Pleurocapsa sp. PCC 7327: one gene and its partners. The protein of the gene in region 3 binds, or shares a complex with, the protein of the main gene of each other region. Links are inferred from orthologs where the notes say so. Each region holds a gene or a part of one and is shown on either strand. Other genes may lie near its edges. The genes, in order: nuoH, PLE7327_RS21710 and ndhK.

Region 1 (3,236 bases), 270 kb from region 3 along the record:
TCTTGAGGTTCTGGAATTATATCGCGACGGGCGAGAATAATTGCGCCGACCATTGCCATCAACAACAACACCGAAGCCAGCTCAAAGGGCAATAAGAAGTCGCTGAAGAAATGTTTGCCAATTTCTACGATCGTACTTTCAACCGCAGCAGACGAAGTGCCAGCTATCGACCAAGGAGTCACTAACACCATCGTCGCCAGCAGCGCAAATAAACCAAGACAAACTAGCGCCGTTGCTCCCTGGCGAATCCAACGTCTGGGGACGGCAATAAACTCTTCGCGCTTGTTGACCAGCATGATAGCAAAGATAATCAGCACGTTAATAGCGCCGACATAGATTAAAATTTGTGCGGCTGCTACAAAATCAGCATTGAGTAGGATATAGATACCAGCAATGCTAATGAATACGCCTGCTAATAAAAAGGCTGAATAGACGATATTGGATAAAAGCACTACACCCAAGGCAGCGCCAAGCATCATCACAGACAACAGACCAAATGAAACAATTTGAACGCCTTCAGCTAGATTCACAGTCTTTTATTCTCCTTAGTAGGAACGATTGTTGTTGGTTATTGGGCTATATAGAGCTAAAATTTCGCGTCTGGAACTAACCCCTAACCAACAACAAATCTACGATTAACTCACACCTTCTTTGTTAGATTCCATCTCTTTAACGATTTCCTCTGGGCGCTTGCCAGGTCTTTGACTTCCCGAAGGTAAATCGTGAGGTTCGAGGACTCCTTTAGGCAGATATGCCAACTCTCGTAGAGGAGTTACCATCGGATCTTGGGTAACTTTATATGGCAAGCGTCCGAGAGCCACGTTATCGTAGTTGAGTTCGTGGCGATCGTAGGAAGCGAGTTCATATTCTTCTGTCATAGAGAGGCAATTGGTGGGGCAGTATTCCACGCAGTTGCCGCAGAAGATACAAACGCCAAAATCGATGCTGTAGTGCTTGAGCTTTTTCTTCTTGACGCTCTTGTCGAATTCCCAATCTACTACGGGAAGGTTGATCGGGCAAACTCGGACACAGACTTCGCAGGAGATGCACTTGTCGAATTCAAAGTGGATTCTACCGCGAAAGCGTTCTGAAGGAATCAGTTTCTCATAGGGATACTGAACGGTTACAGGGCGGCGACGCATGTGGTCGAAAGTGACAGAAAGCCCTTCGCCGATGTATTTTGCTGCTTGCACGCTTTCTTTGGCGTATGCCTGGACTTGTTTGAGGATTTGGTTGAACATATCGTTTGTCCTTTGTCATTGGTCACTGATTCTCTATCTACCCTCCAAACGCAAAGGGAAAGGCGAGTTTGAGGGCAGCCGTCAAAAGTAAATTGGCTAGAGAAACTGGCAGGAGAAACTTCCAACCTAAATTGAGGAGTTGGTCGATGCGAACGCGGGGAACCGTCCAACGCACTAGAATGGCGAGGAAGATCAGGAAATAGGCTTTGAGAACCGTCATGGTAATTCCCAGAGAAGCCGTAACGATCTGCAACCAGGAACTGGTTTCGCTGACTCCCAACCAACTTGCCAAGCGATCGAGAGGAATGGGAAATTCCCAACCGCCAAGATAGAGAATGGCGAAGACCAGTGCAGAGAGAACGAGATTTACGTAAGAACCTACGTAAAATAGACCGAATTTCATGCCTGCGTATTCGGTTTGATAGCCAGCGACCAATTCTTCTTCAGCTTCGGGGAGATCGAAGGGCAAGCGTTCGCATTCTGCCAAAGCAGCAATCCAGAAGATGATAAACCCTATAGGCTGTCGCCAAATATTCCAGCCGAGAATTCCGTAGCCCGATTGCTGTTCCACAATGTCGATGGTGCTGAGACTGTTCGACATCATAGCGATCGCTAATACCGACAGGGCGAGGGGAATTTCATAACTGATTGACTGGGCGGCTGCTCTCAATCCCCCTAAGAGGGAGTATTTGTTATTCGAGGCATAGCCAGACATCAGCAAACCGATGGGAACGATGCTCGACAGAGCAATCCACAGGAATATGCCCACGTTGAGGTCGGTAATCACCAAATTCTGTCCGAACGGTACGATTAGATAGGACAGAAATACGGGCAGAACCACTAAAACGGGTCCCAAGGTGAACAACAAGGGATCGGATTTAGCTGGAATGACATCCTCTTTAAACACTAACTTGATCCCGTCTGCTACGGGCTGCAAGACGCCTAGCGGTCCAGCGTATTCGGGACCGATGCGCTGTTGAGCGGCAGCAGAGATTTTTCTCTCTAACCAAACGGCTACTAAAACCCCTACCGTTGCCCCGATAATCATTAAAAACATGGGTAGGGGCATCCAGATGGCTTTAGCAACACCAGCAGGGACTCCTAAGTCTATGAGAGATTTGATAAAACTTCCTTGTAGGTCAATTCCTGGGTTCATGCTTGCTTAGATAATAGAGCTTTAATACAGTTAGTTACTCAGTTAACCCGATTGGTATCTTGTCAAGACGTTTCTCAATGCCTAGTATATCGTTGTCTGGTTCTTAACTAGAGTAGATAGCTACAGAAGATCTGCTTATGGATGTGATAAGAATCTTTCTATGGAAAGTCAAGCGCGATCGCTGTGTTTAACTTTTCTAGGGTTTATATATCAACGACGTTGTAGAGTCAAAGAAGAAACTACCAAAGTTAAAGAAGCCAATAAAATCAAGGTGGATACTGCATTAATCGCAGGAGTGACGGCAAACTTAATCATGCCATAGACGTATAAAGGTAACGTTGTTGCTCCCACGCCGGCAGTAAAAAAGGCGATCGCGAAATCGTCTAAAGATAAGGTAAACGCCAATAAAGCCGCGCTCAAAATACCGGGGGCAATTAACGGTAGAATAACGTGCCGCATGGTTTGCCATTCATTGGCTCCTAAATCCCAGGCAGCTTCTTCTACAGAGGGTTCTAATTCTGCAATTTTTGCCCTGACCGTTACGACGACAAATGAGATATTAAAAGCAATATGACTGATGATAATGGTAGGTAATCCCAGTACTAAACGAATCCCTGTTAAATTTTCTAATAATTGAAAAACCAGACTGAAAAACACTAATAAAGAAATGCCCATGGCAATATCGGGAATAATAATAGGCAGCAAAACCAAACCTTCTAAAGCCGTTTGCCCGCGAAAGCGAAAGCGCTCTAATGCTAGGGCTAGCATAGTTCCTAAAAAGGTGGCAACGACCGTAGAAATTGCGGCAACTAAAAGACTATTATTAACGGCATCCCAAA
Region 2 (11,025 bases), 3.6 Mb from region 3 along the record:
GCATCCTGCTTGGTGAGATTGAAAAGAATTAAATCTGGTTGGAGCTGTTTAATTGCCTCTAGCGCTTCCTGTTCGTTAGCCACAAAAGATATGTCGTACCCCGTTGCTGCCAACCTGGCGATCGTCGGCTGAAGATTATCATTATCGCTAGTGCCATCTACAATAAGAATATGGAAGTCTTGGGGGTTAAACGCTTTCATTAATACTTGTGTCCTACCAAATAAATCTAGAAAAATTTTGACTCGACCGATCGCAATAGCGAATGAAGTTTCTTCTGTGATGTTTATAGACGTTTCTAGACTTTCCTAATGTTCCTTATACACAATTTTCGATAAGTATAGAATTTTAGTTTATTTTGTTTTGGTAATGAATTGAAGATTTTATTTATAAAATAAAAATTAAGTTAAATAGGCTAAGTCGAAGACTAACCTATTCGCTCCTTCAGGTAAAAGCTGGGAAGCATTTAGTTTTAATAAGTTAACCCATCCTCATAGAGTGTCGCTTACAATATAGCCAGTACATGACAACTCGCCCTTGTTAGGAGTTAGAGAAGAAAAACCATTAGTGAAAGAACGTCTAAGCAATCCCAAGTTAAATCTTAAAGAACTATTTCCGTTTAAACTGGATGATTTCCAACAAAAAGCGATCGCAGCTCTCGATGCCGGGAAGTCTGTTGTCGTTTGCGCTCCCACTGGTTCAGGTAAAACCTTAATCGGAGAATACGCCATCTACCGCGCTCTGTCGCGGGGCAAGCGAGTCTTTTACACCACGCCACTAAAAGCGCTTTCCAATCAAAAGTTTCGAGATTTTCAAGAGCGATTTGGCAGTTGGGGAGATGGAGAGGCAACCGAAAAGGTCGGTTTGATCACCGGAGATGTAGTCTATAATCCCAATGCCCCGATCGCGATCATGACCACGGAGATTTTCCGTAATATCCTCTACGAAACTCCCATCGGACAGGTGGGGACATCGCTAGAAAATGTAGAAAGCGTAGTTTTAGATGAATGCCACTATATCAGCGATCGCGGACGGGGAACGGTTTGGGAAGAATCGATTATCTACTGTCCTCCTACTATCCAGTTAGTTGCCCTCTCCGCTACCATTGGCAATCCAGAAGAACTGACGGACTGGATCGAGCGAGTGCGCCTCGCGGCTGGATCCAAGGAAAATGGAAAGCAAGTTATTTATCACTGCGCGTTAATTGACTCCGACTACCGTCCCGTTCCCTTGCGATTTTTCTTCTCCACCAAAGAGAAGCTATATCCCCTTCTCAATTCCAAGCAAACTGCCATCAATCCCAGCCTCAAATCGAAGTCTCCTAGAGAAGAAAAGCGGCGACGCAGACGAGAAGACTGCCCCAGTATCCTGACTGTGGTCGAACAGCTAGTCGAACGGGATTTACTGCCAGCAATCTATGCAATCTTCAGCCGCCGAGGGTGCGACCAAGCGGTTAGAGAACTCGAAGATTTGGTACTCGTTAATGAATCGGAAGCCAAAGCCATTATCCACAGGCTGCTGGTCTTCTTTTTGTCTGAAAATCCCGACTTACAAGAACGACTGCTGGCATTTTTGGCTCAAGAAACGCCTATCTTACACAAAAAGCTACTCGATTTTCTAGCCAACAATCCCGATGCCACCTCAAACTTGCTGGATTTTTTAAGCGAAAATCCCCAAGAACAAGTCAAACTATGGGATTTTATGGCAGAGAAGTCCCATTTCATTCGCTTCGATCAGCTAGAACCTCTAACGCGCGGGATTGCTGCTCATCATGCTGGAATTCTTCCCGTCTGGAAGGAATTAGTCGAACAGTTATTCGAGCAGGGGTTGGTCAAAGTGGTTTTTGCCACCGCTACCCTTTCGGCAGGAATCAATATGCCCGCCCGAACTACCGTTATTTCTGCCCTCAGCAGGCGCACGGACGACGGACACAGCATGTTGACTCCTTCTGAGTTTTTACAACTCGCCGGGAGAGCCGGACGGCGAGGGAAAGATGAGGTAGGCTATGTGGTGACGGTACAGACTCCCTTTGAAGGAGCAAAAGAAGCTGCTTATCTAGCAACAGCCAAAGCCGAACCGCTCAAGAGTTGTTTTACGCCTTCCTACGGCATGGTTTTGAATTTACTGCAAAAACATACTCTAGAGGAAGCCAAAGAATTACTAGAACGCAGCTTTGCCGAATATCTAGCGCAGTCGAAACTCGCCCCAGAAAAAAAGGCGATCGCCGAATTGACTACAGAACTGGCAAAAATCGACGTAGAACTAGCCGGACTCGACGATCGCGACTTTGCCAGCTATGCCAAACTCAAAGAACGTCTCAAAGAAGAAGAACGGCTCTTAAAAATCCTTCAGCAGCAAGCAGAAGCTAACAAAAAGCACGAAATCGCCTCTCGGCTGGCAGAACTTTCCCCTGGTAGCTTGCTTGCCATCAAAGGAAAACACGTCAAGGTGGCTTCTCCTCTGTCTGCCGTTTTTGTCGCTAAAATCCCCGGTTCGGGACAAGCGCCCGATCTCGTTTGTTTGGGAGAAGATAATCGCTGGTATATCGTTACGCTGGCTGATATTACCGACATACTGCCTGCTATCTTGCCACAAGGAGCGCAATTATCCGTACCGGAGTTAGAAGCGCTTCTAGAAGTGTCGTCTTATCACCACTGCGGTCCCTGGCATAAAGGAGACGAGAAGACTGCCGCGATCGCACAGCAAATTACTCGGCGGCTTGATGCGACGGCAGCAACTGCTCCCGAAGTCATTGCCCAGCAGGAGCGAATCGATCGCGTTCGAGCCAATCTGGATAATCATCCCCTGCAACAGCAAAAAAATCCCGCTCGCCTGCTCAAACTGCATCAACGCCGCCTCACAATACGAGAACAACTCTACAGAAGTCACGCAAAATATCAGAATCAACAGGCACATAAATCCTATTATTGGCAAGATTTTCTCAATCTAATTGAAATTTTGCGAGAATTTAGAGCACTCGATGGGCTGGTGCCGACTCCTCTGGGACAAGCAGCCGCAACCATTCGAGGCGAAAACGAACTTTGGCTCGGTTTGGCATTGATGTCAGGAGCGTTCGATCGCCTGGAACCCCATCAATTGGCGGCTGCTATGAGTGCCTTGATTACCGAACCGCTACGCCCCGATACTTGGACGAATTATCCGCCGTCCCAAGAAGTGTTAGAAGCCTTTCGCAAAACCGAGTCGCAAGAAATCGGCTTACGGGAAATTCGACGACAGCTATACCAGGCGCAAGCGCGATACGATATTGCCATCCCCGTTTGGTTGGATACTCAGTTGATGGGTTTGATAGAACAGTGGGTATTGGGAATAGATTGGAACGAACTTTGCGATAATACCAGTCTCGATGAAGGAGATATCGTTAGGCTTCTGCGTCGAACTATCGATCTGCTTTGGCAGATTCCGCAAATTCCGGGCGTTCCTATCTCTTTAAAAAGTCAAGCCAGGGTCGCAGTCTCGATGATGAAACGGTTTCCGGTTTGAAGATGGAATCGATTTGCATTAATCTATTACTCATGCCTATCGCCCCAAGAATAAAGGATAAGGAGATGACTCGTGTTAAAAAGTGTTTCGAGGTTCAAAAGAGTAGCTTTTGGTCTGAATACCCTCAAAAAACGCAAACTCATAGCACTTATCTCGTATCTTTGCCCTTTTGTCCTATTTATCTCTCCAGCAATTGCCGTCACCGCCCGATTGGGAGTCGTCAAAGCCCAAGAAAATGCAGCGCAATGGCAAGAAATTACTAAACGGCTACGAGCAACGGGTGTAGACTACTGCATCGTCGATGCATCCAAATGGCGAAATGAAACCGATTTAGGGGGCGTTCGCGTCCTGCTGCTGCCCAATGTAGATAGCCTCAATTGGGCGCAAGCCAACGCTTTAGAAGTCTGGATGGCTAGAGGCGGGCGCGTCATCGTTACCGGACCGACAGGCAACCTCTCGCTACCGGAAGTACGCAAACAATTGCGATCCCTTTTTGGCGCTTATTGGGGATTTTCTAATTCCTTTCCCATTGCTCTAGAAGCCGTAGGCGGTCAGCTAGCGCCGACTCAACCGCAAGCTATGTCTGGCGACCTCGTTGGCGGCACTCTCATCCCGACAAAGACTGACAGCGAACCTGCGGCTATTTGGGTAACTGAAGAGAGGGTTCCAGCCGTCGTCTTTTCCAAACGCGCTATCTATATCGGCTGGCGTTGGGGAATGGAAGGCGTAGCAACGCCTGCTTTTGACACGGCTTGGTTAGAAGCAGCGCTTGGTCGCTACGGCGTAACTCGCGAGAGCAACCTCTCGATGCTGAAGCGATCCGAACCAGCCCAATGCAATGAGGGCAATCCCTTGCTTTCTCCCCAGCAAGAAGCCCCCATACTGCGCGATCGCGAATAGTAGAGTCGAGATCGTGACTAATTAAACAGATTTGATTTGATAAACGTCATTGTCAAGCTAGCTACACTCGCTAAAACTATTAGCGATCGCCAATTCATCTTAAAGGTTATCGCTTTGTGCCATTACCACCTGCTTCCTCCACTATTAGAAGGAAGTTCTAGCGGTTTTTGAGAATTATTCGGCTGCGTTGTCGGGGGAAAGCTCGGAGAGTTACCCGTTCTTTGGGAAGAAGGAAGTTCGAACGGTCTTTCGGAATTGCTAGGTTCCAATGTGGGAGCAACGTTAAGATAGCGATCGAGATCGAAGGTTACAGAGCCATCTTGATTGTGCGTAATGACGTTACTGGGTCTTCTTGCAGCTATAGCGGTGCTATTTGTCGTCTCGCCTCCACCCGTTAGCTGAGCGGAAGGTCCGCTCGTCCCTTGGCGATTTGCAGCTATCTCTTGCAAGATTTGATTCGCGTTTTGATTGGGTCTGAGGGTAAATAAAATATTATCTCCGCTCGCCTCGCAGCTCGTTCCAGCACAAATTACGGGTTGGTTTTTAACTCTGCCGCTAGTAAGATGACTTAGTCTTCCCTGCGCTTTGAAACTCATCATGCGTTCCGTCACTTCTTGGCAGCGTCGCCTGGGAGGATAACCTGCTTGACTGAAATATCCCGATACCCACCTGAAGATAGGGACTGAACCGCTTGATGTTTGTGCAAAGGTAGTCGGTATCCCGCTCTTGTCTTCCGTGCAGATAAAAGCGCTCGCTTGCGCATCGCTCGCCCTCTCGCCAATAACTGTAATAAACGCGATCGCGGCTGTCAGAATTCTTAAGAAAGATAGTTTGAGCGACATGGCTAATCTAGCAATCTCAGTAGAAGAATTTGAGAAATCCTACACTCAGGATAGCTCCCGTTCCGAATAAACACAAAATTCCGGCGATTCCCGCTATGGGTTGCCCTCCGATCCCAGTTATCCAAGGGCTGCCCTTACCTGTATAGAAGAGCAATTGCGCGGAATCAAGAGATGATAGCCCCCAAATCCAACCAGCGTGCAATCCGCAGGCTAATCCCAAGCTTCCATCATCGACTAATCTCGCACCCACGAGGATCGTGCCCATCAACCATAACCCAGGTAGTTGAGGAATTGTCTGCGCCCGCTCCCAAATTAAATGTAATAGAGCAAAAATCGTGCTAGATACGATTGCAGCCACTGCAATCTTGTAGCTCTGTTGCAGTTCGTCGAGCAAAAAGCCGCGAAAAATTAATTCTTCTGTAATACTTATCCACAATGCCAATGCGAGTAGGGGAAAAATAACCGAGCGAAGGCGGGGCAAATTTTCCGTTTGCCATTGCAGCCAACCGAGCGATCTCTCGACCGTAAAAACGACGATTAATCCCCCAATTCCTAAGCTCAATCCTGCTACTGTAGATAGAAAAAATTTGGGTTGCCAAGTTAATCCATAGTCAGCAAAAGAAGACTTTTCAATTGTGGCAGCACCCCAAACAATAAGGGGGGCGATCGCGTATAGCGGTGCCAACAAAGCAAGTTTTAAAGCTTGCCTTAGAGGTTTAGTTGGATGCCAATTAAATCGCCATGCAATCGGAATTGCTATCGGCAACCACGCGATCGCCCAAATTAAAAAAAAGACGCCTATCTTAAGTAGGGAGTTTGCTCCTCGCAGCCACTCAAAAAATAGATTCAGATTCGGTTGAAGCTCCAAAAATTTTCCCTAATCTTAAAATTTTCAGGAATTTACTTAAGACGCTTTGACTCGCCTAATTCGATCGGTTTGCGTCTGCTAGGGCGAGCCTAGAAAATACAATCGCCCTTTTGGTAGACCCTTTATGCTTGTCTGCCCGATTAAATAGCAGATTTTGATGGAAATTTAATCGCAAACGCGCTTTATCTCTTCTTGCGCCAGTTACCTCGATCGCGGTTTCGATCGATGTTTTTGCTGCCAATCGATTACGCGGTTAAAGCTTCTTCGGAGTCTTCAACTTCCGAATCATCTTCAATTTGTTTGAGGTGAATGTGTTTGTATCCGAGTTTGATAACAAACTCATCGCCCGGTTTTAATCCCATCTGTTCGGTATAAGTCGAACCGATGACAATTTGACCATTTTTGTGAACGCTAACGCGATAGGTAGGTTCGCGTCCGCGCCCGTCTTTTGCTCCGCCTGGTTCTAGAGGAACGCCTTTCGCTGCTAAAACTGCGTCATAAAAATCTGTTAAATTAACGCGCACTTGTCCGTCTTTAGTAGAGTAATAGCCGCAGCGCTTTGCTGTTTCTCGCCGAGGTAGATGGGATAGCTCTTTTACTTTTTGAAGTAGTGCTTTTCCTGTTAAGGGGGCAGTCGCGGTTTCACTCATAATCCTCTCAATGTTCCTTTCTTTTTCTACTAATTGTCTTTTGTGTTTTTGTTGTTAAGATTCATCTTATCAAAAATATGACGTTATCTGCTTAAACTTTGACAAAAAAATTTTCAAGAATTATAAATTTAAGACTAGAATGGTTAGAGGAAGACTGAATACAGGATATGTCTATAGTCTGAAAACCCCTTAACAGGGATTTAAGTGCAAAATAATCGAGAAATTCAGTCAATCTGCCAACAAAACAAAAAGAATAAAGTAGAATTGAGGCAGTCTCAGAGGTTAGCTCGGAAAACGAGTTGAGCCAATATACCATCCTCTAAAGACTACTTAGATAATTCCTGGAAGCAGCTTAAAGTTTTGGTAAGCTTGAAGCAGCGCGATTGATCTATGGAGTTATTTTTCCCAAGATCTAAAGATTTTTTTAAAAAATAAACGATCAAACGATTGAAACCATGCAAGTCAGTTTTAAAATTTTTCGACAGCAGCCCAACAGCGCACCTAGTTTTCAGACTTATACCTTAGAAGTAGAGCCAGGAAATACAATTTTAGACTGTCTCAATCGCATTAAGTGGGAACTCGATGGAACCCTCGCTTTTCGGAAAAATTGCCGCAACACTATTTGCGGTAGCTGTGCGATGAGAATTAACGGTCGTTCTGCCCTGGCATGTAAAGAAAACGTTGGCAGCGAACTTGCTCGCTTTTCCCACGGAGCGGATACTCAGCTCCCAGAAATTATCGTAGCGCCAATGGGCAACATGCCTGTAATGAAAGATTTGGTCGTAGATATGACAAGCTTCTGGGATAATTTAGAAGCCGTCGATCCCTACGTCAGCACCAGTGCCAGACAAATTCCAGAACGAGAATTCTTGCAAACGCCAGAGGAGCGATCGCGTCTCGATGCATCGGGCAATTGTATCTTGTGCGGCGCTTGCTATTCTGAGTGTAATGCCCGCGCGGTCGATCCCTCTTTTGTCGGTCCCCACGCCCTAGCCAAAGCCCAGCGCATGGTGGATGACTCCCGCGACGATACCACGGAAGCTCGCTTGGAGAAATACAACCTGGGCACCCAAGGAGTTTGGGGCTGCACGCGCTGCTATATGTGCAATGCCGTCTGTCCTATGGATGTCGCCCCGATGGATCGCATCGGCGAAATCAAGCAGGAAATCCTAGAGCGTAAAAATGCCCAAGCCAGCCGTTCGATTCGCCACCGCAAGGTGTTGATAGAGTTGGTCAAGCAAGGCGGCTGGATAGACGAGCGCAAGTTTGGCTTATATGTCGTAGGAAATTATTTCCGCGATTTGCGAGGGCTAATGAGCCTTGTGCCTTTGGGATTGCGAATGGTAACGCGCGGGAAGTTTCCCACCTATTTCGAGCCATCCGAAGGAACCGAAGAAGTGCGATCGCTCATTGAAGCCGTTCAAGCAAGCGAGCAGTAAATCACCTTAGTTAAAACCTTAGTTAAACTATCGATCGAATACCGAAGCTTGACCTTATTCTGAAATAGGTACTTTCTCGAATATTGCCGTCTTTGGTACTATCAGATCGATCATTTGGACTTCCTCAGGAATGAGTAGCCATACATAACCATCAACAGATGATCCTCTCTTCACTAAACCCATTGTAATGGAACTAGTGGAACGAGCAATTCTGCCTGAACGATCTATCTCCGTACCGTCCCTCCGAGCCTGTTCTCTTGCCGCCTTGTCAACCACATAATCACATAATCATAGGATTCGTAACGTTCATTAGTTTTAGGATTTCGTGCTATTGTTTGGTCTGGCGAAATTATATGAGTTACACCACCCTTAAGGTTACGAACCCGCACTTGGACATTGACAATATTTCGCTGCCCGTCATCTGGATTTTGAATCCGCTTGACCGACAATAGTTCGACTTGTGCCCTATCTTTAAATGCGTATTGCACAAACTGACCGGGCTGAATTTCAGTGTTCGCCTGTTGGTCAGATTCAGTTTCGGAAACAGTAGGTGAGCTTTGCACAAAGTCGTTGAGTTCACGAAAGCTCTGCTGTAATTGGAACATTTGAGTGAGTGCAAAGCCTGCGCCTGCTAGCGCGATTACAGACAGCAGAACTGCGACGCCTGATAAAAAAGTGTTCATATGGTTGCCTCCAACTGGCTTTTCGGTTGAGGATGTTTGTCTATTTTTTATTGGCATCGCTAGTTGGACTTGGTTACAGCATTAAACCTCACGCTATTCTAACGCGAGCTTGGGATAAGAAAAGTAGGGGCGAACGGTTGTTCGCCCCTACAAGTCATTTACTAGAAAATAGGATAAATTCTACCCAGTCACCAATCACCGATTATCTATCCACCGAACCCATAATAATATCGATACTGCCGAGAATCGCTACAATATCTGCTACTTTTACTCCTTTAAGAATATGGGGTAAAATTTGCAGGTTGTTGAAATCGGCTGCCCGAATTTTCCAACGCCAGGGGAAGACATCATCGTTGCCAATAATAAAGATCCCTAATTCCCCTTTTCCGCTTTCGAGGCGGACGTAATGTTCGCCCTTGGGAATTTTAAAAGTCGGTGCGACTTTTTTGGCGATGTACTGGTAATCGAAATCATTCCACTGAGACTTTTTCCCTTCCATCATCCGCTTCGCTTCCAGATTTTCGTAAGGACCGCCGGGAAGTCCTTTAAGTGCCTGACGGATAATTTTTACCGACTCCCGCATTTCCCGAATCCGTACCAGATAGCGAGCATAACAATCGCCAGCTGTTTCCCACTGAACTTCCCAGTCAAAGTCATCGTAGCACTCGTAGTGGTCAACCTTACGCAAATCCCACTTCACCCCGGAAGCCCGTAACATGGGACCGGAAAGTCCCCAGTTAATTGCCTCTTCGCGGCTAATCGTTCCTACGCCTTCGACGCGGCGACGGAAAATAGGGTTATTGGTGATTAGCTTCTCGTACTCATCGACTTTCGGTTCGAAGTAGTTGCAGAAATCTTCGCACTTATCAACCCAACCGTAGGGTAAATCTACTGCCACGCCACCGATGCGGAAGTAGTTGTTATTGACCATCCGATAACCGCTTGCCGCTTCCCAGAGGTCATAAATCATCTCCCGTTCGCGGAAGATGTAGAAAAAAGGAGTTTGAGCACCTACGTCAGCCAAAAATGGTCCCAACCATAGCAGATGATTGGCAATGCGGTTGAGTTCCAACATAATGACGCGGATATACTGGGCGCGTTTGGGAACTTGAATGTCAGCTAATTTTTCTGGCGCATTAACGGTAATTGCCTCGTTAAACATCCCCGCCGCGTAGTCCCATCGACTTACGTAGGGGACGTACATGACGTTCGTACGATTTTCGGCAATTTTTTCCATCCCTCGATGGAGATAACCGATGACGGGTTCGCAGTCGATTACGTCTTCCCCGTCGAGGGTGACGATCAAGCGAAGTACGCCGTGCATTGAGGGATGGTGGGGACCCATGTTAAGTACCATGGGTTCGGTTCTGGTTTCAATTCTTGCCATACTACAGCAAATGTCCCCTCATCAAAAAATTGGTAAGGTGCTTTGGTTGCTAAAACTGGCAGCTTGAAAAAGCTTTTAAGATACCAGAACGGCAGCACCTCTCTTTTAATCATTATCTTTTAATCATTATAAGTATTAACTGTCTGGGTTTCGGCAAGTCCTGCCGTACCTTTGTTGTTGTTTTAAGCAGCAATCGATATTGATTTACTGCTTTGGCTTTGATATTCCTAGCTGCTTGCCAATTGGCATCATCGACATGACCGCAATTGGTGCAAACAAATTTTTCACCTTTCCTACTTGCAGCATCAATATGTCCGCTTCCGGTTAAAAACTACGGAAGTTTTGCGCTGCTCGTCTTATTTGATAATTTCGATCGCTATTGCGAACTCCGAATTGTCTTAGAAATGCTGAAAGCCTTCTGATAAGGTTAGCTGTCGCGGGGCATAATTGCCACTGCGATCGATTAGCTCGACGGTTGGTTCGCCAGTAATCGTACCAATAATAGCTGCTCCCGTTCCCAAGCGGTTTACTAAGTCTTGAGCTGACTGGGGCGAAAGACACAAAACCAACTCAAAATCTTCTCCGCCATACAAGATCCATTCTAAAGCTTGCTCTGGCGAAACAAACTGGTGCAAAGCAGGTGAGATAGGAATTGCCTGCCGCTCGATGCGAGCGCCAACGCCACTGCAACGACAAATCTGCACGACTGCATCGGCTAACCCATCGCTACTGTCCATCCCGGCAACGGATCGATCTCC
Region 3 (11,054 bases):
TAGCACCACGAGCAGTAAATCTCCGATCGCTGGCGTTGAAGGACTACTGTATCATATCGCTAAATGTTGTCATCCCATTCCCGGCGAAGCGATTGTCGGCGTTGTCGGCCGCGGTTCCAGAGGCATTGCCATTCATCGTCAGGGTTGCGTCAATGCCGAGAACGCGCCAGTAGAGAGGTTAATTCCCGTCAAGTGGAATCCAATCGACAGCAACGGACGACCTCAAACTTATCCGGTCGATATTCAAATTGAAGCGATCGACCGAGTGGGAGTCTTAAAAGATATCCTGTCTCGCTTGAGCGATCAAAATATCAACGTTCGCAATGCTGGCGTAAAAACCAGTAGTGGCAAACCAGCGTTGATTTCTTTAAGTATTGACATTCAGGATCGCCAACAGCTCGATCGCACCTTCGATCGCATTAAAAATATGAGCGACGTTATCGATATCCGTCGAGTCGGTCAAGTAGCTCCCGATCTAGTCAAATAAAGCAATCAAAAATAAACACTCGCCCGTTCTTTAAAAGCGAGTGCTATGCCTTTAGGACCTAGGGAGAATTGGCGATTGTCGCAATACCTGTCCCAATTCTCGTTTAATAGGCATCTTGTAATTCATAGAAATCTGGCGAGACATAATCCTTACGCAGAGGCCAGCCCACCCAATCTTCCGGCATCAAAATTCGCTTGAGATTCGGGTGTCCCTCATAGACAATGCCATACATATCGTAGCTTTCGCGTTCTTGCCAGTCGGCTCCTTTCCAAATCCAGTATACCGAAGGCACCCTAGGATTATCTCGCGGCAGAAAGACTTTTAGTCGAACTTCTTCAGGGCGATCGGCATCGTCACTGACCTTGATAAGATGATAAAAACTAACTAACTCTTTTCCGGGACCGAGATCGTAAGCGCCTTGGCACTGGAGATAGTTAAATCCGTAGGCATAGAGCGCGGTAGCAATAGGAATGAGAAACTCTGGCTCTACCTTGATTAGCTCGACTCCTAAATGATCTACCTCAAGCGCTGTATTCTCGAAGCCATTTTCCGTCAGCCAGCTAGAGATCTTACCCGCCTGGACAATTGCAGAGGCTTCTGGTGCTTCACCTGTCGGCTTATCTGACTGAGTTTCTTCAGCCACGGTTAACTTCCTCCTTTTGTTTCTGTGACGCTGCTAGAGCGGGTGGAACTGGCATTCCCATCGCTTCGGTCAACTCCAGCGGTGGCATTTCGCGAGTTCCAGCCCGGAGATATTTACCCGTCAGAATTGGCTCTACTACCTTCATACTGTGGGTAGTGCTATAGTAGCGATGGGTTTGCTGTGTTACCGCTGCTCTATCTTGAATCGAATCATTGGCAATTTTTTTGCGCAGCTTGATAATCGCGTCGATAATTGCTTCCGGACGAGGCGGGCAGCCAGGAATATAAACATCAACCGGAATCAGCTTATCGACTCCTCTGACTGCCGTCGTCGAGTCAACGCTAAACATTCCGCCCGTGATAGTGCAAGCTCCCATGGCGATGACATATTTCGGTTCTGGCATCTCTTCGTAGAGGCGAACCAGCGCTGGTGCCATTTTCATGGTAATCGTGCCTGCGGTGATAATCAAATCTGCTTGTCGGGGACTAGAACGGGGAACTAAACCAAAGCGGTCAAAATCAAACCGTGCGCCAATCAAGGCAGCAAATTCAATAAAACAACAGGCGGTTCCGTACAGTAAGGGCCAGAGGCTGGACAATCGCGCCCAGTTGTAGAGATCGTCTACAGTGGTTAAAATGACATTTTCCGACAGATCTTGCGTGACCTGAGTGCGATTAATTGGATTGAGGATTTTTTCTTTTTGCTGCTGCTCTAGGGCAGCTTCGTTGGTAGTTAAATTAGGACTCATAGTTTTCGATCGCTGTATCAAATAAGTGCTGGTAACGATTTCAGGATTCAGTTAACGGAACCAGCGAGTTAACCGATTACCGAACACCGAACTCCGGCTAAGACCATTCTAGAGCGCCTTTTCTCCAAGCATAGACAAGAGCGACGACCAGAATGGCAATAAAAATGAGCGCTTCGACGAAAGCGAGCAGTCCGAGACGATTAAAGGCAACTGCCCAAGGATATAAAAACACGGTTTCTACGTCAAAGACGACGAAAACCAGAGCAAACATGTAATAGCGAATATTGAACTGAATCCAAGCTCCTCCGATGGGTTCCATTCCAGATTCGTAGGTGGTACGTCGTTCTGGACCGCCACCGCTAGGTCGTAAAAGTTTTGACGCTGTTAGAGCTAGGATAGGAACTAGGCTGCAAGCTAGTAGGAAACCAAGTAAATATTCATACCCAGAAAGGACAAACACTGCGACCTTAATACTCCTCTTAACAAATAACCCTCAGCCGAGAAGACCTGCGTTATTTTTGTTACAGTTACCTATTATAAAGGTTTCGTTAAAGTTTCTTCTCTCAGAGAGTTTATCAAAGAAGTTATTAGCAATATAAAACCGTCTAATCCTCTGGTAACGATCCTTGCAACTGGAAGCTTGAAGGAGTTGGAAAAGCTTTCGACGATGGCTCGAAAAAAAGCTTAAAAGAGGCAGGGGATTGAAAAATATTTTTAGACATGAGTTCTAAATAGGGCAGTGGCGCTTTGGCATCATTACTGCTGACCGTAGTACTGTAAGGTTTGAGGCGTTGGGGCGATCTGCTCGTTCGTTCCGGTTCTTGTTTGACGATTCCTAGCGCTTGTGCCGTTTGAATCTGCCGCTCTAAATTCTGAGTTGAGGAGACTAGATTGCCCAGTCCGTTAACCAAGTTGCGCAGATTGTCTCGGAATGCCGGATCGCCAGTGAGATCGTCTAGGTCTGAAGTAATTTTCTGGGCATTTTCAAAGGTGGCTCTAGCCGAGTCCAAGGTGCGCTGCAATGTTAGGGCATTGGCAGGATCGTTGAGCATCCCAGAAAGTTCTCGCAGATTGGTTGATGTTGCGGCTGCATTAGCTACTAACGTTTCTAAGTTCTGTACGATTTTTTGAGTGTCAGAAGTAGCCAGTCCCGTATTTACCTGTTCTACCAACTTTTGTAGCTCTTGACTGGTGCGATCGATATTATTGAGGGTTGCGCTTAGATTGGTTCGATTCTCTTCGATCAAACTGTTCAAACTGTTTGCCAGTTCAGAAGTATTATTGAGCGTCCTCTGTAAAGTGCTGCGATTTTCTGCGAGTAAACTATTGGCGTTGTCGATAAACTGAGTTGTTTCATTGGCTGTTTTCGTCAGTGCCTCAGTTGTATCGGAAACGCCTTGAATTTCTCTGTTAACCGTCACAGACAAACGGGCTAAAACATCGCTTAGTTTGGCAATACGCTCGGCAGCTACAGAAGCGCTTTGGGCAGCACCAGTAATACTGTTAAAGAATTTTGGATCGGTATAAAGTTCGCTTAGACGAGCAAGATTTTCGAAAAGCTGAACGCCGGGATCGCCCTTGAGGCGATCGCCTTCACAAATAATTGCTTGGGAATTACAATCGGGACTAAGCGGATTGAAAGCCTGAGTATCCGAGGGAAGCGCTCCCAGGGGAGTGATGTCTACCGATGCTTCGCCGATTAATCCGTAGCGATTGGTTTGGATTCTCACCTGGCGGGGAAGAATGACGTTAGCCGAGGAAATTTCTAGAACGACATCAACATTCTTCAGCCCGGGGTTCATGGCAGCAATTTTGCCCACTGTCACGCCTCGATAGCGAACGGGAGCGCCGATTTGCAGACCGCTAACGTCACTAAATTCAGCGATGAATTGGTAGTTCCGTTGACCGAATCCCCCACCCCGCAGCCAAATAGCCAGTCCGCCAAATAATACTAATCCCAACAGGGCAAATAATCCAACCGTGCCTTCTCGAACCGTTCGCGATCGCAGCATCTGTATTCCTCACTTTGTCTCAACATCAAAGGTTTTATGACTACACTAGCTCAATCGATGACTTTGATCGGACCGCGAACGCTAGCGCTAAAAAATTGCCGTACCATGGGGTGATCGGTGGTATCGATTTCCCCACAGCTTCCTTGCCATTGAATTTTCCCGTCATAGAGAAACACAATGCGATCGGCGGTGCGGCGAATCGTACTCTGCTGATGTGTCACCATCACGTAGGTATCGCATCCTCCCGGACTGCGTTGCAGGTGACGGACTAAATCTTCGATAACGGTTGAAGCAATGGGATCGAGACCTGCGGTAGGTTCGTCGTAGAGGAGAACTTCGGGGTTATCCTGAGGGTTTTCGGGATTGGACATAATTGCCCTAGCAAAGCTTACTCGTTTGCGCATCCCGCCAGACAGTTCGGCAGGGTAGCGATCGCCAATGCCGCGTAACCCCACCACTTCGAGTTTTTCCTCGACCAGTTCCCGAATTTTCTCGCCAGGGAGCTTGGAGTGTTGATAGAGAAAAAAACCAACGTTCTCTTCGACGGTTAGGGAATCGAATAAGGCTGCCTGCTGAAACACCAAAGAGATGCGGAGACTATCCTCTTCATCTTCGATTAATCCTAGCCGCCGTTTGCCCTTGATATAGATTTCGCCCGAATCGATGGGAATCAAGCCAGCGATCGCCCGTAGGACTGTCGACTTGCCCGTTCCAGAAGGACCGATAATAACCAGTGCTTCCCCTCGATAGATACTCAAGTCTATGTGGTCAAGAATCACCTTGTCGCCAAACGACTTGCAAACCCCTCTCAGTTCGATCAAAGGCTCTTGTGTCATGTGTCTTGAGTTAGCAGTCCTTAGTCAAGCATAGCGAATGACTAGAGACTAATAACTATAACCGATGGCTAGTTTTCTTCTGACACTTCCAAACCGAATACCCGATTGAAGGCTTTTTCGACTTTATAGCCGGATTCGATCGACTCCAGGGGGTCTTTGCGCAGTCGGTGCCGCAGAGCCAAGGTAATTACCCGACGAATATCGTCTACCGTCACGGTCGTGCGCCCTTCAAAGGCTGCTAGGGCTTTAGCGGCGCGATTGGTGACGATATCTCCTCTCAAGCCATCGACATCGAGAGCGGAACAAACTTCGGAAATTTTAATGCGCAAATCGTAATCGATTTCGACTTGGGGCAGAAGTTTTTGAGCGTTAATAATCTTCTCTTGCAGCGCTTCTTGTTCGGGTTGGTATTTTTCGCAGAATTTTTGGGGATTGCTGTCAAATTCGGAGCGCTGCTCGACGATTTGCACTCTCAGCGCGGGTTCTTTGACGGTGTGAATTTCGGCGTGCATGCCAAAGCGATCGAGCAACTGAGGTCGCAATTCTCCTTCTTCTGGGTTGCCGGAACCTACCAGCACGAAACGGGCGGGGTGGCGAATGGAAATTCCTTCTCGTTCGACGGTATTCCAACCGCTAGCGGCAGAATCCAATAAAACGTCTACGAGGTGATCGTCGAGCAAGTTGACTTCATCGACGTAGAGAATGCCTCGATTAGCTTTTGCCAGCAGTCCGGGTTCAAAGGCTTTCACCCCTTCGGAGAGGGCTTTTTCAATGTCGATCGTGCCGCAAACTCTATCTTCAGTGGCTCCTAGAGGCAAGTCAACCATGGGAACTTTCTTTTTGACAATTTGTAGGGGAATTTGTTTCTCTAGTTGCTCCCGAACGCGATCGCTCATTAGATCGGGATCGTAGGGATCGGAATTGAAGGGATCGTCGGCGACGACTTCAATTTCTGGCAATAAATCGGCTAAGGCCCGAATTGTCGTCGATTTGCCAGTGCCGCGATCGCCCATAATCATTACCCCGCCAATTTTCGGATCGATTACATTGAGGATGAGAGCGAGTTTCATTTCTTCTTGACCTACAATCGCGGTGAAGGGGAAAATTACGCGACGAGTCTTTGGAGGTGCTTGGAGGGTTGCAGTCATATCTGGTTTAGTTGTGTCAGTTGAAATTTATACGAAAAATTTGTTCGATGAGAGCAATTCTTTTAGTCAGTGTCTCTCATTGTGCCATAGGACTCATCGGGTCATTCGATTTTGGATCAAAGGATTCTGGATCAAAGGATTGACCCTACGAATAAATCCGCTTGCTCTGTGACATCCAGGAATTATTGTTCAAAAGTGCAAGGTACTTCGTCAAAATTGAGATTCAAAATTTTTGAACCGCTCTCTGCCTTATGTTCGGTTAGACTCAGATCCGATCTCGCACCTTTGGCATCAACGCCTAGAACTAAAGTTCTAGGCTCAAAGCTCAACTCGATTAAAATCGACTCAAATTCCTATCGGGTCTTCTTTAGAGGACTTTTTCGCTCGACCAGGAAATTAATGACAACAGCAGTTGTTGAGAATGGTGCAAGATCTCAGGCGTTAGAAGAACTTTCTCGCTCTAATTCGCGCTGGCGCAATGTCAACAAAGCTTTTGCTCTTTGCTTGAAAGTTTTTACTTCCTGGTCATTGGGTTGCACCTTTTGCCATGCTTCTCGCTGCATTAAACGTTGACACCAATCTTTAATATTGGGGGAATTACTCAGATCGATTCCTAGTTTCGTTAATGGCTAAAAACTCTGGTTGGAATTTGTCGCCGTTTAAGTTGACTAGTACCGATTCAAAGGGAATGTTTTTTTCTAGTAGCACTATCCAGACGCGACGAGCGATCGGGGAAATAGGATTGTAGTAAAATTTCAGCATCAATAATTTTTCCTTGTTAGTTGATGGTTAATAGTTAGTCGTTAGTCATTAAGAGAAAATATCCATATTTTTAATAACGACTAACTACTTACGGAATTAAAATTAATTTGCCAATATGTTCGCCCTTTTCCATTGCTTGATTAGCGTGACGAACGTCGCAGAGTGAAAATTTGGCAGCAATAGGTAACTTATATGTCCCATTGACAAGACATTCTAAAACATGTTGATAGGCGATTTGCTCTCGTTCGCTGCCAGAAAGTTCGTTAATTAACCAACCGCGAATCGCCGCAGCTTTACGAATTAAAGGACTAACGTCTACGACATCCGGTTTGCCTAACAACCCATAAATCCAAATTGTGCCTCCATTGGCTATCAGGCGGATTTCTTGGTTGAGGAATTCTCCGGCAGCAACGGGATCGAAAATGACATCGGGTCCTTTCCCGGCAGTTAAGTGCTTGACTTCTCGCCACCATTGGGAATTGCGCGTTACGATTAAATGGTCGAACCGGACTTCGGGCATAGCTTGTAGTTTCTCGACTTTATCCGGACTGGTGGTCGTCCCGATCGCAATGCCACCATAGTGCTTGACTACCTGAGAAGCTGCGATCGCAACGCTACTACTGGCTGCTGGAATGAGAACGCTTTGTCCGGGTTGTAGTTGCTGCCTCCAAATTAAGCAACCCCAAGCGGTTAGATAGGGATACCAAATAGCGCCCAGGATCTCATCAGAAATTTCGTCAGGAGCAGGGATAGTTTTATCGGCAGCAATGAGGTAATGAGATTGATAAGTGCCTTTGCCGATGCCTTTAGACGCAGGCGCATCTAAAGTCAGGATAACGCGCTGACCGACATGGCGATCCGTAACGAGATCGCCAATGGCTTCGATGTAACCGCCTCCTTCTATTCCTGGCGTAAAGGGTGGCGCGCCAGAAATCAAGCGATATTCGCCTCGCCGTGCCATCAAATCGGCGTGATTCATACCAATGCTGGTCAGTCGCACGATAACTTGGTTGCTATCAGGAGTGAGCTCGGGTTCTTCGACGATTGAAAGTTGGTCGCTACCGCCAAAGGCATTGACTACGACTTTGTACATAAAAAGCCTTCAATAACAGAGATGTTACACCGATTAAAATAAACCTCTTGCATAAGTAGATTTAGTCTCAACTAGAGCTTGGGAATGAATTTCCCAAGCTAACAGCCCTAGTTTACTTAAGTAGACTTACACTATAAGTCAAGAAATTCATTTCTTGGCGGATCGGGAATTTTTGCAGGAGGTCTAATGGATTTGCTGTAGGCGGCGCCTAGTAAGAAGTACTCTGGTTCGGATGGGAAAGGCAATTTCAACTTCAAGAGGACTTTTCCGTGTCTGAAGTTCTTGCATATTCTATTTTTCCTAGTTATTTTTTCAGACCGAACATTTGGTTTTGCGTGAAAAAAATTTGTCGGGATTGAACGTAGAGGGTTAAAGGAGGTTTTCGACGTAATTGGCTCATGTGTAAAATATGTGCAGGAGAAGTAATGTCAGCATGCTATGGAATTTCCCCTGAACGATTTGCTCAATCGAGACAAATGCAGGCAGTGGATTTTGGAGCATTTTCATCCGGATGGCTTGAGCTGTCCCAACTGTAAAGCTGGGGTGGAACAAGCCCGAAGATTTAGAACCACGCATCGCTCTCAGTTGAGAGTTTATCGCTGTCGTGTGTGCGACCACACTTACAACCTCTACAGTGGCACGTTACTAGCGCAACATCACCTGAGACCTGAACGGGTTGTGTTGTTGTTGCGAGGCATCCTCAAGGGAGAGTCCACTAAAAGCTTGGCAGGAGAATTACAGTTAAATTACAAAACGGTGTTAACCTTACCTCATCAACTGCAAGCTCGTGCCGAGCAGTTACAATCGCAGGAACCCGTACCTGACACTCGAACTGAAACCGATGAGATGTTTCAGAAGGCGGGGAAAAAGGAGAGCAGCATCTTGACCCGTTTGACCCACCTCGACGACGAGCGAACAAACGACGAGGTAAAGGCACCTAGGATCATGACCGACCACCAGTGGTTGGAACGGTTGGACGAAACAGTGGGCAAGTCCGATTGCGAGTAGTGAGGAACACTACAGGTGAAATACTGGTTAATCATGTGCATCAATTCACAGTAATTGAGAGTCAGCTCTTCACTGACGAATCAGCCAGTTATAATCACGTCATTCGTCCTCATGCTACTGTTTGTCATAGTCAGCATGAATGGGCAAGGGATGATGAGGGAGATGGGCTTCGAGAAGTTCATGTCAACACAGTTGAAGGGATGTGGACAGATATGAGGAATTTCTTGAGCTCCTTTAAGGGTGTTCACCAAGAGCGCCTGAGTGGTTATGTTGCTATTTTTGAGTTCAAGGGAAACCTCAAACGCATCTGCCCTGCCTTCATTGCCTCACTGGTTACTCCGCACACTTCTTACTTATGAGCCAATTTATTCTGTGATTTGAGGGATCGCGAGAAAGCCTCAACTGTGCGCTTATCTAAGCTACAAATTTAATTTACTGAAACGCCTACCCTTTCTCGATTATGAGGTTCGAGGAGGTTGGTTATTTCTGGACCAATGGGAATGATGCCGCCGGGATTGAGCGGAAATAGGTTCCCATAGTACTCGCGCTTGACTGCCTCTAGGTTGCAGGTATCGGCTACGCCAGGAAGCTGATACAAGTCGCACAGGTAGCCTCCCAGATTGGTGTAGTCCCGAATTCTTTTGCGGTTGCACTTAAACAATCCATAGTAAACAATATCGAAGCGGAACAGGGTAGTAAAAAGACGCACGTCTGCTAGGGTAACGCGATCGCCGCACAAATATCGACTCCCTGCTAGTACTGCATCAATCTCGTCCAAGACCGCAAATAGCTCGTTACAGGCTTTTTCGTATGCCTCCTGGGTTTGGGCAAAGCCACAGCGGTATACGCCATTGTTTACTGCGCTGTAAATCTTCTCGTTCCACCAGTCGATCTTTTCCTTAAGTTCTTCTGGGTAAAGGTCTAAAGCGGGATTGGTTGCCCACTTGTTAAACTGAGAGTTGAGCATGACGATAATTTCTGCACTCTCGTTATTGACGATGGTTTTCGTTTGTCGATCGAAAAGCACCGGAACGGTACAACGTCCTTCGTAACCTGGCTGGGCTTTTTGGTAAAATTCGGCTAGGGTGCGGCAGCCTTCCTCTGGCTTCTCAAACGCCCAACCGCCCTCTTCTGGCGCAGGGGATACGATAGTGACGGGGATGGCGGCTTCAAGTCCCTTGATAGTTCTGACAATAAGGGTTCGGTGCGCCCAAGGGCAGCCCCATCCTACATAGAGGCAGTAGCGTCCTGCTGCTGGTTGATAAGGGTTTTCTGGTTCCGTACCGACAGAGTTTCTAAAGGCACTGGCAGGGCGAACGTATTCTCCCGACTGGCTGCGCGGAGCGAGATTTGACATCATTAAATGCCACAGACTCGTCCAGACAAACCTTCCAAGTTTGATAATAGCTTTTGGCGGCAGCGACTTTCTCTTTTTGCTACTTTTCATCGCGGAACTTTTTGCTTGACTGGGCTACCTTAATGGTACTTTTTGAGGAAGAGTGCGATCGCAAAACGGATGAGACAATTTTCTTCTAGCCTACCGAATAAATGTATCCTCCGTCGGGCAAGCTCTAGAGATATGTGGAGGATTCGCAAATTGGTGCTGCTAGCTCGATTAGATCCAACTCAGTTGCGCCAATCGCAGTTTTGGGTCATTGAATGCGAGAGAAAGATCGTTGCCTGCGGACAATTACGTTCCTTTGAGGGAGCGCAGGAACTGGGAAGCGTAGTCGTTGCCCCAGCTTGGCGCGATCGCAGTTTGGGAACTTATCTAGTGGGACATCTCATTCAATCTGCGACCCAACCTCTTTATTTAGAATGTCTTGGTGCTAGGCTAGCATCGTTTTACGGTTGTTTGGGGTTTATCCCCGTTTCCTGGCAAGCACTGCCGCCGCCTCTGAAGCGGAAATTTGGTCTTTCTAATTTAGCGGCTAGGATCTTTCAACTGCCCTTAACCCTAATGCAGTGTGTCATTGGGATAAAGAACAAAGGACGAGTGACCAATGAATGACCAATGACGCTCCCATCCCCCGCGCTAAGAAAAGGAGATGAGCTTAAGTTATTTTATAGATTTTTTGATTCGGCGCGATCGCTACTGTCCAAGAGACTTTTGACTTTGTTAATCAGTTCAGCGGTAGAAAACCCTTTAGTTAGATAGTCAGTTGCTCCAACGCGGCGGGCTTCTTGGCTCCACTCTTCTGCCAGTCGGGAGGATACAACTATGATAGGAATAGTTATACCGATGCGTCGCGCGCGGTCGATAAGCGTAAAGCCATCCATGTTGGGCATTTCGATGTCTGTGATTAGCATAGCCGGA

The links.
Region 1: the proteins of ndhK (region 3) and nuoH are in contact, whole or in part, in a crystal structure (PDB 6Y11), measured with the Thermus thermophilus proteins. The link is inferred for Pleurocapsa sp. PCC 7327 from one-to-one orthologs. Residues at the interface, in WP_096411117.1 of Thermus thermophilus: Arg16, Glu17, Gly18, Leu24, Leu27, Val28, Trp30, Gly31, Arg32, Asn34, Ser35, Trp37, Thr54, Asp55, Ala56, Asp59, Ala61, Arg62, Phe63, Gly64, Glu66, Val67, Phe68, Arg69, Ala70, Ser71, Arg73, Gln74, Ala75, Asp76; in WP_096411122.1 of Thermus thermophilus: Arg36, Val44, Arg45, Met46, Gly47, Pro48, Asn49, Arg50, Val51, Leu57, Gln58, Ala61, Asp62, Ile64, Lys65, Ile67, Phe68, Lys69, Glu70, Ile72, Val74, Glu223, Ala224, Glu225, His233, Thr234, Glu235, Tyr236, Ser237, Trp241.
Region 2: the proteins of ndhK (region 3) and PLE7327_RS21710 are in contact, whole or in part, in a cryo-EM structure (PDB 6KHJ), measured with the Thermosynechococcus vestitus proteins. The link is inferred for Pleurocapsa sp. PCC 7327 from one-to-one orthologs. Residues at the interface, in WP_011056552.1 of Thermosynechococcus vestitus: Leu46, Met47, Tyr48, Thr50, Ala51, Cys52, Phe54, Ile55, Glu56, Ala58, Ala59, Ile61, Gly62, Ser63, Arg64, Phe65, Asn76, Pro78, Thr89, Thr91, Lys93, Met94, Ala97, Leu101, Met123, Phe124, Ser126, Asp127, Ser128, Tyr129; in WP_011057128.1 of Thermosynechococcus vestitus: Pro17, His18, His19, Pro20, Ser21, Met22, Val25, Arg27, Met29, Thr31, Ile38, Asp39, Cys40, Glu41, Pro42, Val43, Ile44, Gly45, Tyr46, Leu47, His48, Arg49, Gly50, Met51, Lys53, Ile54, Asn57, Arg58, Pro65, Tyr66.

Annotation. Positions count from the first base shown.
Region 1 is NC_019689.1:971,093-974,328, reverse strand. What follows is about bases 339-3,236. They hold nuoH (NADH-quinone oxidoreductase subunit NuoH), read right to left. Parts: upstream 2,398-3,236; coding sequence 1,279-2,397; downstream 339-1,278. Other genes in these bases: PLE7327_RS04335 (ABC transporter permease), read right to left, coding at 2,608-3,236; ndhI (NAD(P)H-quinone oxidoreductase subunit I), read right to left, coding at 636-1,241; PLE7327_RS04350 (NADH-quinone oxidoreductase subunit J), read right to left, coding at 339-530. Also shown: more of PLE7327_RS04350, read right to left, coding at 1-338. UniProt on the Escherichia coli protein: NDH-1 shuttles electrons from NADH, via FMN and iron-sulfur (Fe-S) centers, to quinones in the respiratory chain. The immediate electron acceptor for the enzyme in this species is believed to be ubiquinone.
Region 2 is NC_019689.1:4,820,246-4,831,270, reverse strand. The notes cover bases 8,176-11,025. They hold PLE7327_RS21710 (NAD(P)H-quinone oxidoreductase subunit H), read right to left. Parts: upstream 10,268-11,025; coding sequence 9,083-10,267; downstream 8,176-9,082. Other genes in these bases: thiL (thiamine-phosphate kinase), read right to left, coding at 10,666-11,025; PLE7327_RS26795 (zinc ribbon domain-containing protein), read right to left, coding at 10,380-10,577; PLE7327_RS22945 (hypothetical protein), read right to left, coding at 8,422-8,880; PLE7327_RS21720 (succinate dehydrogenase/fumarate reductase iron-sulfur subunit), read left to right, coding at 8,176-8,197. In the rest of the region: PLE7327_RS21755 (diguanylate cyclase), read right to left, coding at 1-200; PLE7327_RS21750 (RNA helicase), read left to right, coding at 565-3,498; PLE7327_RS21745 (hypothetical protein), read left to right, coding at 3,571-4,398; PLE7327_RS22950 (COP23 domain-containing protein), read right to left, coding at 4,521-5,240; PLE7327_RS21735 (CPBP family intramembrane glutamic endopeptidase), read right to left, coding at 5,257-6,108; PLE7327_RS21725 (AbrB family transcriptional regulator), read right to left, coding at 6,354-6,758; more of PLE7327_RS21720, read left to right, coding at 7,214-8,175.
Region 3 is NC_019689.1:1,244,636-1,255,689, forward strand. What follows is about bases 1-2,879. They hold ndhK (photosynthetic/respiratory NAD(P)H-quinone oxidoreductase subunit K), read right to left. Parts: upstream 1,879-2,879; coding sequence 1,123-1,878; downstream 1-1,122. Other genes in these bases: PLE7327_RS05570 (bifunctional (p)ppGpp synthetase/guanosine-3',5'-bis(diphosphate) 3'-pyrophosphohydrolase), read left to right, coding at 1-487; PLE7327_RS05575 (NAD(P)H-quinone oxidoreductase subunit J), read right to left, coding at 591-1,130; ndhC (photosynthetic/respiratory NAD(P)H-quinone oxidoreductase subunit C), read right to left, coding at 1,976-2,338; PLE7327_RS05590 (MlaD family protein), read right to left, coding at 2,484-2,879. Outside these bases: more of PLE7327_RS05590, read right to left, coding at 2,880-3,890; PLE7327_RS05595 (ABC transporter ATP-binding protein), read right to left, coding at 3,941-4,726; bchI (magnesium chelatase ATPase subunit I), read right to left, coding at 4,795-5,874; PLE7327_RS24740 (hypothetical protein), read left to right, coding at 6,274-6,447; PLE7327_RS05605 (zinc-binding dehydrogenase), read right to left, coding at 6,725-7,729; PLE7327_RS05610 (hypothetical protein), read left to right, coding at 8,168-8,737; PLE7327_RS26380 (transposase), read left to right, coding at 8,689-9,096; PLE7327_RS05620 (glutathione S-transferase family protein), read right to left, coding at 9,165-10,184; PLE7327_RS05625 (GNAT family N-acetyltransferase), read left to right, coding at 10,254-10,748; PLE7327_RS05630 (response regulator), read right to left, coding at 10,802-11,054. UniProt on the Escherichia coli protein: NDH-1 shuttles electrons from NADH, via FMN and iron-sulfur (Fe-S) centers, to quinones in the respiratory chain. The immediate electron acceptor for the enzyme in this species is ubiquinone.